Regions from separate parts of the Bacteroides sp. AN502(2024) genome, predicted to be linked through region 2. Evidence: riboswitches for the same ligand, from Rfam matches in the RefSeq annotation. Region 2 holds a riboswitch; each other region holds the start of a gene.
What was found. A riboswitch is a leader RNA that binds a small molecule or an ion and turns the genes downstream of it on or off. The one in region 2 is predicted to bind cobalamin.
Positions count from the first base shown of each region.

Region 1 (2,272 bases), 2.1 Mb from region 2:
GACACTGCACGAATTAAATCCGGATTTTGTAGTGGAACGTTACAACAAACATTACTCCAATTTGGCGCAGGCTGAATATTTCGAGGAAAAAGGAGCAACATCTGTTCCCGATTATTCGTTCTTCGACCTTTCAAACCTGAGGTTCACTTCTTCTCCGGCCGATGCTGAGAACTACAAATCCTATCTGGAACGCCTGACAGATGATAATGTTGAAACAAGTTGGGAACCTGACGGAACAAAAGAATTGACGACTTATTCACTGACATTGGACTTAAAGACAGAAAGAGACCTGCAAGGGCTGAAACTTGTGCAAACCTATTTCGATAATGAGAACAAACGTTCCTGGTGTCCCGGCATAGTCAAAATATTCGTATCCAAAGATTCCGAAATTTGGGAAAATGCCACTTATCTGGAAGAATTGGAAATCGGACATAGCACCGGAGAGGTGAATATCATTCCATTTGTAGAGGGCGGCAAACAAGCCCGATATGTAAAGGTAGCTGTTTCTACGCCACATTCTGAATCTATTTATAATATAAGTATAGCAGAGATAGGGCTATATTAATTATTTCTTATCCTAGCAAACAAGACAACATTCGCTTTTCTGAATGTTGTCTTGTTTTTTATCTATTCATAGTTCATACCTGTCCTATTAACATTTTGTCGTCCCTTTAACGTAATGAGAAATAAATAGTTAAAAGAGACATAATATATAAAAAGATAACTATCTTTGTAATCTGAAAATGGGTTCTTCGTTACCATGCTATATCGAATTGCATGCAATATAATATGAGTTATCGAAGATTAAAAGGGAATACCGTGAGAATCGGTAACAGTAGCCGCTGCTGTATTTTTCCATACTGTTATTGGACAACAGTATAGTTTGTAGCAATTTGCCACTGGATATTTTATCTGGGAAGGCGCTGCAAATAAGGGAATAAGCCAGAAGACCTGCCTCTTTTCGTTTGGATTTTACTCCTGCGGCATACAGGAGGTGGTTCGTCGCTCTTCTTTACATACACATTCACTACTGTGTATAAAGAGAAAGGCTTCTTCTATTTATCTAACCGGGACATCTGTCATCCAGTGGTAAAATCCATTATCATTTCTATCGGCAACCTATTAAAAGTATGCTTATGATAAATGAATTTTGGAAAACAACCGCTAATTTACTGATGCTTTGCTCTATTGTCCTTCTCACCTCATGTGGGAACGAGCACAATTTGGGAGCAGGCGATGGAGTAATCGCTCCGGAAGAAGAATCAAAGAATCCACCGGTGATTACCTTTGACAATGGTACTGGGATTTATCCTGTCAAAATACTAAAAGAAATCACCATCACCCCTATTGTGGATAATGCCATCGCCCCTGTATATACATGGAAAGATGAAAAAGGCAAAATAGTCAGTACAGATGCCTCATTCACCTATTCATCTCCTGCAGATGGAAAAAAGTTCTTCACTTTCAGGGTAGACGCGAAAAACGGAAGTGTGCAAAAAGAACTCCGGATAGACGTTATGAACAAGATGGTCCCGTCAGTGTCATTAATCCAGTATTATTCTACGTATGTAGGAGAAAGTGTCACTATCAAATCCGCTGTAAACTTCAAGGAAGGAAGCACCTATGAATGGACGAATGAAAAAGATGCTGTAATAGGTGATAAGGAAGAGTACACATTCGTGGCGGAAAATGAAGGTTCCTTCCATATTACACTTAAAGTAACCAACGAAGACGGAACGGGGAAAGCAACAACTACCATACGGGTAGCACCCCAAAGAAAACTCAACATTACTTTTGAAAATGAACGTCAAACTGTACCTGCAGGACGCGCTGCCTATGTGGCTCCTATTATTACAGACAACACGGAGAATACCATTTATGCATGGGAAGTGAACGGAGAACCGTATCCGGATGAAACAAAGCCAACCTTTACTTTTATGCCTCCGGCAGCAGGAGAGTACAAAGTGAAAGTAACGGGAACAGACGGTGATATTTCGGTAGAAGCTATACAAACTATAGAATGCCTGCAATCGGACGAAGCAGCTCGCTACCGTGCTCCCAAAGCAGGAAGTTCGAGTAGCAAAGTGACGGTATATAATATTCTGCCCGCACCCGGACAATTCGTACAACAAATAAGCGGAAAAACGGAAGCAGAAGCATGCCATTATGCTGAAACCCGGATGAATGCAGTAGTCAGTCATGTCTCATTGGGAGCGTGGGGAGGATACATCGTTGTAGGATTCGACCATAGCGTTTATAATGCTAGTTCTAA
Region 1 covers NZ_JBGFSP010000003.1:2,858,260-2,860,531, reverse strand. The annotation lists gene AB9N12_RS11130 (DUF4998 domain-containing protein) at 1-565, shown strand, start outside; cobalamin riboswitch at 775-974, shown strand; gene AB9N12_RS11125 (PKD-like domain-containing protein) at 1,137-2,272, shown strand, end outside.
Region 1: another riboswitch for cobalamin. It lies ahead of AB9N12_RS11125 (PKD-like domain-containing protein); the one in region 2 lies ahead of accC (acetyl-CoA carboxylase biotin carboxylase subunit).

Region 2 (2,272 bases):
CAATCACTTCTTCCGTAATCGGATGCTCCACCTGCAAACGGGTGTTCATCTCAAGGAAATAATAGTTGCGGTGTTTGTCAACAAGGAATTCGATGGTACCTGCACCGATATAGTTCACCGCTTTAGCCGCAGCTACCGCCTTTTCACCCATGTCTTTCCGCAGTTCGGGAGTGACGAAAACCGAAGGAGTCTCCTCTACGATTTTCTGGTTACGGCGTTGTACGGAACATTCGCGTTCGCACAGATGAATGACGTTTCCATGTTTGTCACCAAGAATCTGGAACTCGATGTGATGAGGCTCTTCAACGAATTTCTCCAGATAAACCGTGTCATCGCCAAAAGAAGACAATGATTCGCTCTTGGCAGTGGTATAAGCCTCTTCCACTTCTTCGGCACAGTGGATGAGGCGCATTCCCTTTCCACCACCGCCCATAGAAGCTTTCAGCATCACCGGATATCCGATTTTATTGCAAAGCTCTATGGCTTCTTCCACACTTTTCAAATTGTCTTGCGTGCCGGGAACGACCGGTACTCCCGCCTCAATCATTTTGATACGAGCAGCAATTTTATCTCCCATGGCTTCCATTGTTTCCGGATTGGGTCCGATAAAGATGATTCCTTCCTCCTGACATCGACGGGCGAAGGTAGCATTCTCCGACAAGAAGCCGTAACCCGGATGGATGGCGTCTGCATGAGCTGCTTTCGCCACTTCGATGATTTTTTCTATATTCAGATAACTCTCTTTGGATGCTGCCGGCCCTATGCAATAAGCTTCATCTGCGTAAAGCACGTGCTTCGCGGTCCGGTCTGCTTCGGAAAAGATAGCGATACTTGTTATCTCCATCTCTCGGCAGGAGCGCATCACCCTTACGGCAATTTCACCGCGATTGGCTACTAAGATTTTTTTTATCATACTTTTCTAAATTAAGTACATACATATTCATGTCTTCCCGTCTAATGGACATACTCCACCCGACGAAAAACAGTATTTTTTGATTTGGGGCTTAACAAGTGATACTCTTTCTCCTAACCCACGAGGAGGAGAGCGTCTTACGCAAAATGGCAGGTCTTCTGACTGACTCTTGTCTTATTTGCCTTCCCGATTAACATCAGTGGCGTTAAATTGGTTCATTAATAAGACATTGAACAGAGCTTCACAGCAGCGGGACTGTCTGGGATTTACACCCGATTCCCTATTAATCGTTGTCCGTTGGATACGGATTCTGAACCATTTCGGAGGGCAAAGATAAAGAAATATTAAATAAAACGTCTCTTTTTTGCACGAAAGTTACAATTTTGTGCAATGCTTATTGATACCATTTTTTGTTTTTATACACTATGATTATTTATTCTTTTAGAATATCAATGAAATCGGTAAGTAGTGTATCGGATCGTTTTTCAATTGCACTCTTCTTGGATCTTTATCCCCCTCAACGCTTCCGTGATAGCCGGGACGAGCAGACTGATCCTTAAGGATTGTAAGGAATAATGGGGAACTGATGGGGATGTAGTTTGTTGAGTAGAATGCTCTATCTCCTTGCAAGAGATGGATTAACGTGTGCAAAGTTATAATAAATTATGGAAAAATAAAGGGCTTTCATTGTGTTTTTTAACATCTCTGCTACAAGAAAGCTATAATGTTTAGCGAAAAACGATCTAAATGACATATTACTCCGCTAATAATCAGCAGAATACATGCTAATTACATCTCTTGCAAGGAGTTGGTTCATCTCTTGCAAGGAGACGAACTTAAAGATGGCACATGAACATGATAAGAAAACTACTTCTTCTAATATTGATATTCTATGGCGGCTACCTGTCGGCACAGACCGTGCATGAAGTGCGGGATTCTGTGAAGATATATTTCCGGCAAGGGAAGATAGACTTTGTCCCTTCCCTGAACAACAACCAAACTGCATTAGACAGAATAGCGGATAGCCTGCGCATAACCTATGCCGACTCCGTTTACCGGTTGCAAAAGATTCTTATTGTGGGCGGTGCATCTCCCGAGGGGAGTATCAAATTCAACAAATGGCTTTCCGAGAAACGTGCGGGCGTGTTGTTCGATTACCTTTCACGCTATGGATCGCTGCCCGACTCACTGAAGACCACCAACTTTCTTGGGCGTGACTGGAACGGTCTTATCCGTCTGGTGAAGAATGACCCGAATGTTCCTTACAGAAAGGAGACATTGGCTCTGCTGCGTGAGATTGCGGACGAGGCGCAGGGAAACGCTCCCACAAAAGGTGACCACTTGAGACGCATCCAGCGG
Region 2 covers NZ_JBGFSP010000003.1:709,100-711,371, reverse strand. The annotation lists gene accC (acetyl-CoA carboxylase biotin carboxylase subunit) at 1-913, opposite strand, end outside; cobalamin riboswitch at 1,044-1,248, opposite strand; gene AB9N12_RS02815 (DUF3575 domain-containing protein) at 1,763-2,272, shown strand, end outside.

Region 3 (2,272 bases), 2.1 Mb from region 2:
TTGGAGATGACAAATGGTATTATTGCTTTCCGATATTAGGCTTTATCACGTTATTATCTGCAATTTGGCTGATAGCTACTCCTGTAAAACGGGAAGATTACAGTGCTGCAATCCAGCAGCTTTCTATCAGTGATACTTTTTCTTTGTTGAAGGATAGAACGATTCTATTGTTGTTTTTGGGTATCTTTTTTATTGTGGGAGTGGATGTTGCTACCAATTTTATCAGTTCCAAACTGATGGCGGAACGGTTTGAATGGACGACGGAACAAGTGAAGTTTGCTCCACAAGTTTATTTTCTAAGTCGTACGGTAGGTGCTTTATTGGGTACTTTCTTGTTAGCCCGTATCGCTGAAATAAGATATTTTCGTGTGAATATTGTTGCCTGTATTTTCTCTTTGCTTATTCTAGCCTTTGTGCAAAACGATATGGTAAATCTGATTTGTATCGGTGCTGTCGGTTTCTTTGCGTCATCAGTATTTTCTATCATTTATTCGATGGCTTTACAGGCAAGGCCGGAAAAAGCAAATCAGATTTCCGGGTTGATGATTACTGCTGTTGCCGGTGGTGGAGTGGTTACTCCGGTAATTGGGTTGGCGATTGGAACAGTAGGTGTGATCGGAGGTGTTTTTGCCACTTTAGCTTGTGTGTGTTATTTGACTTATTGCGCTTTTGGAGTGAAAACAGTAAAGGCATAGTAACGCTATGGTTGAGATTGGAGATTTCACTTTTACACAGATTTTAATTAGAATTTTCTTCTGATTTGTTTCTATTATTGTATCTTTGCCACAGAAATTTTGGTGTCATTCGTCCGATGCTACGGAAGAATGGTGAAAAGGGAATCAGGTGTAAGTCCTGAACAGACCCGCTGCTGTAAGCTCCGCCCAAAGTTTTCCTACAATACTCAAATCCACTGTCTCGTTTTGGGGAGATGGGAAGGGCGTTAGGAAAATGGAGTAAGTCAGAAGACCTGCCAAAGTTGAATTCTTGAAACTTTCTGGGATTAGAGTTTGAAGAGTACGGTTTTTAAATCGAAATATATCTTTAATTGTTGAGGAGTACCCGTGAAGTGGTAGTCGGCTATCAACCGGAAGAGATGGTGATAAAGGATGGAAAACTTTATGTTGCCAATTGGGGCGGATATTGTTTCCCGGATTGGGACCGGATTGTATCCAATAAATAATTGATAATAGAAGTAAAAATGAAAAAGTTTTTAGTATTGGCAACTGTTGCCTTGGGAGTTGCTTTTGCAGCGTGTGATGAGGAGGAAAATTTGAGTCCGTCTGTGTCGATTGGAAATGAGTCGGGAAGTAATGTGATAGTGCAATTAGATACATTGTATCTGGATGCCCGGACTGAAAACCTGTCCGGGACGATGAAGTATGTATGGACGGTAGATGGAAAAGACGTTTCAACTGCTTCCACATATAAGTTCTCACGGCCTAAGACTGGAGAATATGCGATAGGATTGACTGTGTCGGACAGCAATGGGGAAACTTTTCAAACGAATATAACTGCCAAGGTAGAAGGTCGGTTTGGCAAAGGAACTTTTATTTTGAATGAGGGAAATATGGGTAATGAAACCGGAACTTTGACCTTTGTGGATCCAAAGGGTACGGTGATAGATAGTGCATACTATCGGGTAAATCAAACTTTGCTTGGTAATGTCTGCCAGGATTTGTTCATTTGTGATAGTAAAATTTATGTACTTTCTCAAAATGGAGCAAAGAATGGGGGTGAGGGATTACTGACTATTGCTAATGCGGATAATTTAGAGAAAGAAAGAGTTTATGATAATGCTACTTTGTCCTGGCCTACTAATTTAGCGGTAGTAAAAGAGGCTCTGTATATTCGTGATAAAAAGGGAGTCTATATGTTAAACACTTCTACAGGTGCTTTGACTTTAGTTGAAGGTACGGGTGGAGCCTTGAAACAACGTATGGCCGTGGTTGGAGAAAAAGTTTTTGTGATGGGTAACAAGAAACTTTTTGTCATTCAGAACGGAGTTGTTGTACATACTATTCCTTTTGAAGGTGCTTTATCCGGTGTGGCTAAGACGTATGATAAGAACTTATGGGTATCATGTACGAATCCGGCAAGTATTATAAAAGTCAATCCCTCTGACTATACGATCATTGACTCTCATGCTTTAGATGTCAGTATTGGTGCCGGTTGGGGTGTTGCTCCGGCTTTCTCAGCGAAAGATGATGCTATTTACTTCAGTAATGGCGGTTTTAATCTATATCGACATCTCTTTTCACAAAATAAGACGGAA
Region 3 covers NZ_JBGFSP010000003.1:2,841,275-2,843,546, forward strand. The annotation lists gene AB9N12_RS11065 (sugar MFS transporter) at 1-695, shown strand, start outside; cobalamin riboswitch at 779-990, shown strand; partial or broken gene AB9N12_RS11070 (YncE family protein) at 1,049-1,171, shown strand; gene AB9N12_RS11075 (DUF5074 domain-containing protein) at 1,199-2,272, shown strand, end outside.
Region 3: another riboswitch for cobalamin. It lies ahead of AB9N12_RS11070 (YncE family protein); the one in region 2 lies ahead of accC (acetyl-CoA carboxylase biotin carboxylase subunit).